One region of the Pseudomonas sp. SCT genome, then DNA from elsewhere that is predicted to be linked to it. Evidence: predicted binding sites of a transcription regulator. Region 1 holds the regulator's gene; the other holds the start of a gene.
What was found. Region 1 encodes LexA, which represses DNA repair genes until DNA is damaged. Its sites were predicted from a motif close to CTGTNTNNNNANACAG; they were not measured.
Positions count from the first base shown of each region.

Region 2: the regulator LexA is predicted to act here: its motif matches at 2,531-2,546, upstream of imuA (translesion DNA synthesis-associated protein ImuA).

Region 1 is NZ_BDJA01000003.1:513,217-519,143, forward strand. It holds gene BHD08_RS10885 (S-methyl-5'-thioinosine phosphorylase) at 1-299, opposite strand, end outside; gene nagZ (beta-N-acetylhexosaminidase) at 325-1,323, opposite strand; gene BHD08_RS10895 (L,D-transpeptidase) at 1,339-1,863, opposite strand; gene BHD08_RS10900 (TetR/AcrR family transcriptional regulator) at 1,902-2,609, opposite strand; gene lexA (transcriptional repressor LexA) at 2,818-3,426, shown strand; gene sulA (SOS-induced cell division inhibitor SulA) at 3,438-3,914, shown strand; gene BHD08_RS10915 (hypothetical protein) at 3,989-4,225, opposite strand; gene BHD08_RS10920 (DMT family transporter) at 4,427-5,266, shown strand; gene BHD08_RS10925 (DUF6586 family protein) at 5,284-5,802, opposite strand.
Region 2 is NZ_BDJA01000009.1:162,024-167,950, forward strand. It holds gene BHD08_RS20070 (error-prone DNA polymerase) at 1-476, opposite strand, end outside; gene BHD08_RS20075 (DNA polymerase Y family protein) at 473-1,885, opposite strand; gene imuA (translesion DNA synthesis-associated protein ImuA) at 1,894-2,511, opposite strand; gene mtnA (S-methyl-5-thioribose-1-phosphate isomerase) at 2,849-3,925, shown strand; gene gyrA (DNA gyrase subunit A) at 4,060-5,927, shown strand, end outside.

The DNA of each region.
Region 1 (5,927 bases):
CAGAAATGCCCAGAGCCCATCGCCGAATGGATACCGCCGACCGCATTCACCGCAAGAATCGCTTCGGCGCCCGCTTGCTTCAAAGCCCACAGGTTGGCGCGATAGTTCACCTGATGCGGTGGAATCCGGTGCGGATGCCCATGCCTGGCAAGAAAGAGCACCTCGCGGTCGCCATATTCGCCCCGCAAGACCTCACCGGAAGGACGCCCGTAAGGCGTATCGATGAGCTGAGCACGGTGCAACTTGAAGCCGGTCAGCTGAGTCAGGCCGGTGCCGCCGATGATCGCGTAGACAGTCATGGGTATTCCTTGAAAGAAGAGAAGGTCAGCCGATCAGCTCGGCGGCCTTCAGCGCGCCAATGGCGTCCAGCCAGCGAGGGTTCTGCTTGTACTCCGCCGCACATCCTGTGCGCCTGCGCATGCGCGCAAGCACAGGCGACGACGTAACCTGCATGCGCTGCAACGCCGCCAAGGCCAGTTCTGCAGCAGCACGATCGTTACATACCAGCCCCATGTCACAGCCCGCCATCATGGCGGCCTGGATCCGGTCAGCCGCATCGCCGACCACATGCGCACCCGCCATCGAAAGGTCGTCGCTGAAGATCACGCCCTTGAAGCCGAACTCACCGCGCAGGATGTCCTGCAGCCAGTGGCGCGAAAAGCCTGCAGGCTGGTCGTCGACCTGAGGATAGATCACATGGGCCGGCATGATCGCATCGAGCGTTCCGCTCAGCGCCTGGAAGGGAATCAGATCACAGCCGCGCAATTCATCGAGGCTTCGCTCATCCACAGGAATGGCAACATGAGAGTCCGCTTCGGCCCAGCCATGGCCGGGGAAGTGCTTGCCGGTCGCCGCCATGCCAGCTGCATGCATGCCGCGAACGAAGGCATCGATCAGCACAACGGCAGCCTGCGGATCCCCCTCGAACGCACGAGTGCCAACCACTGCACTGCGCTGATGATCAAGATCCAGCACCGGCGCGAAGCTGAAGTCCAGACCAACCGCGAGCACCTCGGTTGCCATGACCCAACCGCAGGCCTCGGCCAGCCGTGGCGCATCGGCGCAGCGCGATAGCTCTCGCATCGCCGGCAGCTTGACGAATCCCTGGCGCAGCCGCTGAACACGGCCACCCTCCTGATCCACAGCCAACAGCAGATCCGGCCGCACGGCACGAATCGAGCGGCACAGCTCGTCGACCTGACGCGGGTGCTCGATGTTGCGGGCAAACAGAATGAGCCCGCCGACCTCCGGTTGACGCAACAGGTGCCGGTCCTCGGCCGTCAGCCAGGTACCGGCGATGTCCAGCATCAGTGAACCGTGCATATGCAGAAGAAATCCTTATTCGAGTTCAGCGGCGGCCCAGTTCGGACAGGGCGCCTCGTCGATGCGCACCGGACAATGAGGCGGCACCAATGGAAAAAGTCGGAGTAGATCGGCGTTGCGCATGCGAATGCAGCCATGAGAAAGCGGTACACCCATCGGCTCGGAATCAGGAGTGCCGTGAATGTAGATGTAGCGGCGAAACGTATCGACTCGCCCCATGCGATTGCGGCCAGGCTCGCTTCCGCTAAGCCATAAAATCCGGGTCAGGATCCAGTCACGCCCTGGGAACTCCTCGTGAAGCTCCGCCGACCATACCTCGCCAGTCCAGCGTCGTCCGCGTAAAACCGCCCCCGCCGGCAGGTCGTCGCCAATGCGTGCGCGCACCTGATGCAACCCTCGCGGCGTACAGCCAGAACCGTTCAGCTCGCCAGCACCGTTAAGCGCCGTGGAAACCGGGGAACGCAGACATAGCCGTCCGCCAGCGAAACCGTAAAGCTGCTGATCGGCGATAGAAATATGCAGAAAATCGAGAGATGTCATAGCGGCTAGCTTAGCCGATCGCCCGGCCGGCTTGCAGCTCAAGCCTTCGCCGGGATCGCCACTGCATTACGCCGCGCGATCGGCTGCGCTGCTTCAAGCGTGCTGTCGTCGATGCCACTGTCGGCACGCATGCCGGCCGCCAGGAACGGCACCATCATGCGCATCACCTGTTCGATCGAGGTCCTGACACCGAAATCATTCTCGGAAATTGCGCGCAAGGCCTTGATGCCCGACATGCTGAACGCCGCTGCACCGAGCATGAAGTGCACGCGCCAGAACAGCTCGATGGGCGGTATGGCCGGCGCCGCGTCGTGCACCTTGAGCATGTAACGACGAAATACCTTGCCATACATGTCCTCCAGATAACGCCGCAGGTGACCCTGACTCTGACTGAAGGACAAGCCCAACAAGCGCATGAAGATGGACAGATCGTCGCCACTGCGCGGCTTGACTGCCAAGGCCTGCTCGACAAGGATCTCCAGCAGCTCTTCCAGCGAATCCTTCTTGTCGGTCAGCGCCTCGCGGCGATCCAGCTCACGCTCGAGACTTGCGCAGAATGGTCCGAGGAACCGCGAGAAAACCGCCTGGATCAGCGCCTTCTTCGAGCCGAAGTGGTAGTTCACCGCTGCCAGATTGACCCCAGCCTTGCTGGTGATCAGACGAAGCGAGGTTTCGGCGAAGCCTTTTTCCGCGAACAGCTGTTCCGCTGCATCAAGAATGCGCTCAACTGTTTCCGACTGCGCCATGCCCCCTCCGAAAGACAAACAACTGTTTGAAACTTACGTTTCACCGACCGGCAAGTCAACCACGAAACGCCTTGCGGCACTAGCGTCATTGTCGCAGACGCCGCCCGTGGCTGGCGAAACTGAGCAGCAGCCATTCCAGAATCATTCGTTGCCAAGGCCGGATCACTGTATATAATCCCAGTCACTGTATAAAAGAACAGAGACCGACATGATCAAGCTGACGCCTCGCCAGACGGAAATCCTTGCGTTCATCAAGCGTTGCCTGGAAGACAACGGTTATCCGCCTACCCGTGCGGAGATCGCTCAGGAGCTCGGCTTCAAGTCGCCCAACGCTGCCGAAGAACATCTCAAGGCACTTGCCCGCAAAGGTGCTATCGAGATGACGCCCGGCGCGTCCCGCGGGATACGTATTCCGGACTTCGAACCCGCTGCGTCCGAAAATGGCCTGCCGATCATCGGCCGCGTCGCTGCCGGCGCGCCGATTCTGGCGCAGCAACATGTCGAGGAATCCTGCCAGATCAGCCCGGCTTTTTTCCATCCACGCGCCGATTATCTGCTCCGTGTCCACGGCATGAGCATGAAGGACGTCGGCATTTTCGATGGCGACCTGCTGGCCGTGCACACCACCCGCGAGGCGCGCAATGGACAGATCGTAGTCGCCCGCGTCGGTGACGAAGTCACGGTGAAGCGTTTCAAGCGTGACGGCAAGAAGGTTTGGCTGTTGGCTGAAAACCCCGAGTTCGCGCCCATCGAGGTCGACCTCGAACAGCAGGAACTGGTGATAGAAGGCTTGAGTGTCGGCGTCATCCGCCGCTAAGGAGAAGGTTTATGCAGTACCAGACCAGCACTTCCCGGCCCCAACTTTCGTTGTTCGACGGCGTCATTGCGCAGAGCCTGGCACCGTTTGGCAGCCTGAAAGTGCGCAACAAACCTGAGCAGGACAAGGAGTATCTGAGCGAGTTGAGCCTGAGCGGCAGCAGTGAACACTGCCACCTGTTGCTCGCCCCAATCCTGCGCGAACTCGGCGATGCCGCTGACAGCCGCTGGCTGACACTGATCGCCCCACCTGCTTTCCTCTCGCAGAACTGGCTGCGCAAATGCGGCCTGAATCGAGAACGCATCATCCTGCTGCAACCCCGCGACGCCGAAGGTGCGCTGGAGCTCGCCTGCAAAGCGCTGGCCTCAGGTTGTAGCCATACCGTGGTCAGCTGGTTTGGCCAGCTTGAGGGCGCAACGCGCGACAAACTCCGTGCCGCGGCAAGCCTTGGCGAAGCTCAGAGCCTGAATATTCGTCTGGGATATTGAGCAAGCGGGCACAGGGAAGTGCTGCTAGGTCACGGATGTAATCCGGAAATTACTGCGTTCACGCAACAGCGCGGTCAGTGCAGAACACGTGGCTCATCATCGTCACGCTCGAAATCCCCTTCCGACATGCGCCCGGCCATCTGAACGCCGACGTTGAACATCGCCTTGGCGATCTCGACGTGCTGGCCCTGCAAGAACAGCTTGGCGTCGTCGGAAAAATCCAGCGTGACCAACACCTCTTCGTCCTCGGCACGACGGAGCACGATGCGCCCGTCAGGTAGCTCGACGATTTCCAGAAAAGATGTAGGCATTGATCAGCTCCGCGTGAAAGGCGCGGCATTGTACCAGCCGACCGTCCTCAGGACAGCCTTTGCCTACGCCGGCAGGATCTGCAGCGTGGCTGCCAGAGGGTTACGCGCGATGGCTCAGCAAAGAAAACGATGCGCCCGTGGGAATCGCCACGTAGCATGCGCTGAAAAAACGCGGACACCCTACCGCGATAAGGATTGCGCATGCGCCCCCGCACCTTGCTGCTAACCGCTCTGGCCATGCTGGCGTTCGCCGGCAATTCGATCCTGTGCCGTATCGCCTTGCGCGATACCACTATCGACCCGGCCAGCTTCACAGGGCTGCGTATCCTCGCCGGTGCGCTCACGCTGTGGCTGCTGTTGCGCCTAAGTCGGGATCGACGCTCAACCGGCGGTGACTGGCTAAGCGCGCTGGCGCTGTTCGTCTACGCCGCCAGCTTTTCCTACGCTTATATCAACCTGGATGCCGGAGCCGGCGCCCTGCTGCTGTTCGGCGCAGTGCAGTTGAGCATGCTTGCCTGGGGCGTGCTGCGCGGCGAACGCTTCAGCGCCGGACAGATTGCCGGTTTGCTGCTGGCGATGAGTGGACTGCTGATCCTGCTGCTGCCGGGAAGCCGTGCACCGGCATTGGATGGCGCACTGCTCATGCTGCTGTCCGGTGTCGCCTGGGGCATCTATTCGTTGCGCGGTCGGGGCGCGAGCAATCCTCTGGCAGCAACCGCAGGCAATTTCATCAAGGCCGTGCCATTCGCCGCAGTGCTTTCTCTCGTGATGCTTGGCCAGCAGCAATGGGACGCACCCGGGGTCGTCTATGCGTTGCTTTCCGGGGCGCTGGCCTCAGGAATCGGCTACGCCATCTGGTACGCAGCCCTTCCCGGCTTGGCTGCCATACAGGCGGCGAGCGTGCAGCTCAGCGTTCCGCTACTCACCGCCATTGCAGGGGCCCTACTGCTGGGTGAAGCGCTGACGGCAACGCTGATCATCTCAGGCGCGGCGATTCTCGGCGGCATCGCCATGGTTCTGAGCATCAGGCACCGCAGCTGATACTGCGGCACCCGCTGTCACCACTCGGTGAGCGACTCACGAAAACGTAACGCCAGGCCTTTGAGGTTCTGTCGCCAGGCTTCCAGCTCGACGCGCGACAGTGGCGGCACTTCATCCTCGACACTGACTGCCTCGATCAGCGGCTGCCGCGGATCGGTCTTGGCCTTGGCAGGAGCGCGTGGCGGCTGGAAGAGCTGCTTGTAGGCAGTAAGCAACTGTCCGAGCCAGGTGCTTGGCTGCTCCGACAATTCCAGCAATTCGGCAAGTTCCGGGCTCGGCGCAGCCTCGAGCACGCTGCGCGTCAGAAATGCCTCGACTACCGGCGCATCCGCACCAGGCGACCGATAGTAACCGGCGATCTCATGGCACAGACCAAGCAAGGCGCCGTAAAGGTGGAACAGGCAAGCCTCGCGCTCAGCCTGAATCAAGCCTTGAGAATTCATCGAGGCCGATTCTTCGGCCTTGCGCCAGCTTTCCAGTGACAAACCGGCGAAGAAGATCTTCTGGTTGGTGCGCGTGTAGAGCTCGTGAGCCATGGCATGCTCTCCGAAAGAAGATGAACAGAGAATGGACCTTCACAGGTTGCCGCACCAGATCGGCTGACGAAGCGTCAGCCGATCTGAGAAATGCGCTCGGTCCGGCCGACCCGATGGGCGGTCGA
Region 2 (5,927 bases), on a different contig from region 1:
TCGTCCGGCCCCCGATGCAGTTCGATGCCAAGCCACAGCCGCTCGCGAAAACGATCGAGCAGCCAGCGGCCTTCGGCATCGGCGCCGTCGTGGTCGGGCAGCCAGATCGCCAGCAGCCCCTCCAGCGGCCAGTCGCGCAGGTCTTCGCGCAGCGCCTGGTACCGACCTTTTTCGGCCCTTCGGCGGGCGCGGGTGATCAGCTGGCACAGGGCCTGGTAGCCGGTCAGGTTTTCCACCAGCAAGACCAGTTTGGGCCCGCCCTCGATCTGCAGCTCGCTGCCAATGATCAGCGGCAGGCCGGTGTCCTTCGAGGCCTGCCAGGCGCGCACGATACCGGCCAGGCTGCATTCGTCGGTGATTGCCAGAGCGTCATAGCCCTGGCGTTTGGCGCGTTCGAAGAGTTCGCGCGCGCTGGATGCACCCCGCTGGAAGCTGAAGTTGGACAGGCAGTGCAGCTCGGCATATTCGGTGTTCATGCGAACCAGCCATGCAGCAGCAGGGGCCCTCCGGTGAGGGCGCGAAACGCCCAGCCCTGTTGGCCGGTAGCGGTTTGTACCCGGTAGTAGTCGCGTCGCGCGTCGCCACCATCCCACCAGCCGGACTCGATGCGCTCGGGGCCAGCCAGGGTGAGCAGACCCTCTTCGCGCAAGGGCTGCGGGGTACTCAGGAGCCAGCTGGGGCGCAAACCTATTTGAGGCAAGGGTTCGGTGTGGGCGAGGCTGCTTTCCCGCCAGGCGCACTCCGGGCGGTGGTCCGCTCGTGCGCTCAGCGAGACCACGGCGTCGTCGCCCAGTCGAGCGCGGAGGCGTTCGCGCAGTTGCTCCCAGGACACATTCTGTTGCGGGCGCTCGTCGAACAGGGCCTGATGGGCCGGCGTGAAGGCTGGCAGATCACGAGCCAGCAGACGCACGGCCAAGACGGGGGCCGGCAGTTGCAGGTGCTCGAGGCGGCCGCGGGTCAGTTCGAACAGCATGACGGGCTCGCGTTCGGTACTGAGCAGGCCGACCGGCACCTCGCTGTCGGGCAGGGTGCGATGTTCCAGGTACAGGCTGAAACGCTGGACTCCGCTGTCCCGTCCGGCGAGAAAGGCGGCCAGGTCGGCGGTCAGTCTGCGCAATGGAAACAGCAGAGCCTGATGGGACTCGACCTCGAAATTCAGTTCGATGCGGGTGTCGAAGACATCCGGCGGGCGGTAGAACTCCAGAGGTAGCGGCCGATGCCCGAACAAGGTGTCGAGCTGGGCCAGCACTTCGGCCGGAAAGCGTCTGGCCAGGCTGTCGCGCGGCAGGGCGAGCAGTTGATGTAGATGGCGTACGCCCATGCGTACCAGCGATGTGCTTACTTCACGGGGCAGGCCGAGGCGCTCGACCGGCAATCCCCCTAGCGCCTGATGCAGCGTGGCTGTATCGGTCACAACCAGCCCGTCATGGGCATTGGCGAGGATGCGCGCGGCCGCCGGGTTGGGCGCCAGGGTGATGCGGTGGCGGAAGCCCAGGGCCGTGAGTTCCTCGCGCAGACGCGTCTCGAATCGTGGCCAGGGGCCGAACAGGCCGAGGCTGGAATGCACCTCCAGCAGCAGGCAGCGCGGGTAGTGCAGGCTGACCTGAGCGCTGTAGCCATAACCCCAGGCCGCCAGAAACCGCTGCCAGCGTTCGATCATCAGCGGGTTGTAATCGGCGGTGGCGAAGTCGTGGGTCAATGCCTGGGCTGCGATCAGCGATTGCCCTGGCTTGAGGCCGAGCTTGCGGGCGGCTGCGTTGACGGCCTGCAGAACGCGGCGCTGTGGCGGGCCGGCGAGCAGGGCCAGCGGCGCGTCGGCATCGTCGCGGTGGCGCAAAACGCCGTCCATGGCCAGTTGCGGCAGCAGAATGCAGGCCCAGAGCATCGTCACACCTATTGCCAAGCGCTGGCTGGTAGCGGCCGGGCCGGAGCCAGGCCGCCGCGGCACTTGATGACCCGCAGCTGCACCGGCTGTGCTTCGAGGGTCAGGCGCAATGCTGCGGGCGACGGATTTTCCGCTTCGCGCAGCGGGCGATAGGCAAAGGCCAGGGTCTGGCCGGTTTCGGCGGCTATCTGCAGTCGCCGCAGGGCGCGGTCGTCGGCCTGTCGCGGCCAGCACAGCACGGCGGCGCAACTGCCGGAGCGCAGGCACTGTTCGGCGCTCCACAAGGCATCGCGGTCCTTGGCCTGGACGATGACCAGATGGCGCAGATCCACTCCAGCCGCAAGCCAGGCCTGGGGGCAGGGACGATGGGGCGGGGCGACCAGCACGACACGTTCGCCTGCGCTGGTCAGCCTGGCGAGCGTCGGCCACAGCAGGCGCAGTTCGCCGATCCCCGGGGCTGCGAAAAGGATTTCGCTGAGTGCCGAATCCGGCCAGCCGCCAGCGGGCAAGAGCGCATCCAGCATGGCATGTCCGGTCGGTTGGGCCGCCGTAGGAGATGCAACGGGCTGGCCACGCCAGATGCGGCGAGCATCCAGCAGGCGGTCAAGGGCGACCACGGAAGACATGAGAGAAATATCCGAATAACTGTATATAGATACAGTATTAGGGTGGCCAGGTCTGGTCAAGTTGCCTCGGATAGGCGTGTAGTATCCGGTGTCTGGTGATAGGTCGAGCGGCGCTGTCTGGTGAAAAAAACCAGCGTCAAGGGTCAATAGGCGCTGCTTGTACTTGGAAAATCAGTGCATTAGCATTCGCGCCCGGGATAAAGGCCGCAGTGCCTCTATTTGCTGTTCCCGGCCATATCGAAATAGAAAGCCCGGTTCGCCCGCGATCCGGGCTTTTTCTTTGCTGTGCGGGGCGCATGATGGTCCTGTATCGACGAAGCTGAACGAGGGAAATGCCATGCGCGAGCGTTTGTTGGCTACGGAAAAGGTTAAGTCGATCGAATGGCTGGACGGGCGCCTGAATCTGCTCGATCAGCGCAAGCTTCCCGTCGAAGAAGTTTGGTGCAGTTATGATTCCGCCGCGTCGATCGCTGCGGCGATCCGGGATATGGTCGTGCGCGGCGCGCCGGCAATCGGAATCAGCGCAGCCTATGGCCTAGTCCTTGCCGTGCGTGCCCGTATCGCCGACGGCGGTGATTGGCGGCAGGCGCTGGAGGAAGACTTCAAGGTGCTGGCCGATTCCCGTCCCACCGCAGTCAATCTGTTCTGGGCTCTGAACCAGATGCGCGAACGGCTGGAGCGCCTCAAGCCGGGTGAAGACCCGTATGCAGCGCTGGAAGCCCAGGCCATTTCGATCCATGACAGCGATCGCGAGGCAAATCTGGCGATGGCGCAATTTGGCGTCGACCTCATTCGCAGGCATCAGGGCAGTCCGCAGAACCTGCTCACCCATTGCAACACCGGGGCACTGGCGACCGGCGGTTTCGGTACGGCGCTCGGAGTCATCCGTGCGGCGCATCTCGAGGGGCTGGTGGAGCGGGTATACGTCGATGAGACCCGGCCTTGGTTGCAGGGCTCCCGGCTGACGGCCTGGGAGCTGCTCGGTGATGGTGTTCCGGCTATGGTGAATGCTGACTCGGCAGCTGCTCATCTGATGAAATCCAGAGGCATTTCCTGGGTAATCGTCGGTGCGGATCGCATCACCGCCAATGGCGATGTGGCGAACAAGATTGGCACCTACCAGCTTGCGGTCCTGGCGATGCACCACGGCGTGCGTTTCATGGTGGTGGCGGCAAGTTCGACCATCGACATGGCGTTGGAGAGCGGTGAAGAGATCCAGATCGAGGAACGCGCCGGCAGCGAGCTGCTTGAGGTCAATGGTCAGCGCTTCGCGGCTGATGTCGAGGCATTCAATCCGGTGTTCGACGTGACGCCGGCCGACCTCATCGACGCCATCGTCACCGAGAAAGGTGTGGTCGAGCGCCCGAACGCCGCGAAGCTGGCTGAGCTGATGAGCCGCAAACGGCTGCACTGAGCAACGGTCGATCGCGCTTGGGCGTGGTGTGCAAGCCGGTTTTGCTCCGTGCAAGGCTCAGTTTATAGCAGTCGTCTGTGTTACCATCCCGCGCTTATTACAGGACCCTGCTGACTATAAGGAACCAGGCTTCCATGGGCGAACTGGCCAAAGAAATCCTCCCGGTCAATATCGAAGACGAGCTCAAGCAGTCCTACCTTGATTACGCCATGAGCGTGATCATTGGCCGTGCGCTGCCGGACGCGCGCGATGGCCTGAAACCGGTACACCGCCGCGTGCTGTTCGCCATGAGCGAGCTTGGCAATGACTGGAACAAGCCTTACAAGAAATCCGCCCGTGTGGTCGGTGACGTGATCGGTAAATACCACCCGCACGGTGACTCGGCGGTATACGACACCATCGTGCGTATGGCGCAGCCTTTTTCGCTGCGCTACATGCTGGTCGACGGCCAGGGCAACTTCGGTTCGGTCGACGGCGACAGCGCTGCAGCGATGCGTTACACCGAAGTGCGCATGGCCAAGCTGGCCCATGAGCTGCTGGCCGACCTGGAGAAAGAAACTGTCGACTGGGTGCCCAACTACGACGGCACCGAGCAGATCCCGGCGGTCATGCCGACCAAGGTTCCCAACCTGCTGGTAAACGGCTCCAGCGGTATTGCGGTAGGCATGGCAACCAACATCCCGCCGCATAACCTGGGCGAAGTCATCGATGGTTGCCTGGCGCTGATCGACAACGCCGATATCACCATCGACGAACTCATGCAGTTCATCCCGGGTCCCGATTTCCCTACAGCCGGCATCATCAATGGTCGTGCTGGCATCATCGAGGCCTATCGCACCGGCCGCGGGCGCATCTATATCCGTGCGCGTGCCGATATCGAAGATATCGACAAGGTCGGTGGCCGTCAGCAGATCGTCATCACCGAGCTGCCTTACCAGTTGAACAAGGCACGGCTGATCGAGAAGATCGCCGAGCTGGTGAAAGAGAAGAAGATCGAAGGCATCACCGAGCTGCGTGACGAGTCCGACAAGGACGGCATGCGCGTGGTCATCGAGCTGCGCCGCGGCGAAGTGCCCGAGGTGATCCTCAACAACCTCTATGCGCAGACTCAGCTGCAGAGCGTCTTCGGTATCAACGTGGTCGCGCTCATCGATGGCCAGCCGCGCACGCTGAACCTCAAAGAGCTGCTGGAAGCCTTCGTTCGCCACCGGCGCGAAGTCGTCACCCGCCGTACCGTCTATGAGCTGCGCAAGGCGCGCGAGCGTGGGCACATTCTTGAGGGGCAGGCGGTCGCGCTGTCCAACATCGATCCGGTCATCGCGGTGATCAAGGCTTCGCCAACTCCAGCCGAGGCCAAGGATGCGCTGATTTCCACTGCGTGGGAATCGAGCGCCGTCGAGGCGATGGTAGAGCGCGCAGGTGCTGATGCCTGTCGTCCGGAAGGTCTCGATCCGCAGTTCGGGTTGCGTGATGGCAAGTACTTCCTTTCGCCAGAGCAGGCCCAGGCGATTCTCGATCTTCGTCTGCACCGCCTGACCGGCCTCGAGCACGAGAAGCTGCTCAGCGAGTACCAGGAAATTCTCACCCAGATCGGCGAGCTGATCCGCATCCTGACCAATCCGGTTCGCCTGATGGAAGTCATCCGCGAAGAACTGGAAGGCGTGAAGCGCGATTTCGGCGATGCACGGCGCACCGAGATTCTCGAGTCGCGTCTGGACCTGACGTTGGCGGACCTGATCACCGAAGAAGAGCGCGTCGTCACCATCTCGCATGGTGGTTATGCCAAGTCGCAACCGCTGGCCGCCTACCAGGCGCAGCGTCGCGGCGGTCGCGGCAAGGCTGCGACTGGGGTGAAGGAAGAGGATTACGTCGAGCATCTACTGGTTGCCAACAGCCATACCACGCTGCTGCTGTTCTCCAGCAAGGGCAAGGTGTACTGGCTGAAGACCTACGAGATTCCCGAGGCATCGCGTACTTCGCGTGGTCGCCCGCTGGTCAACCT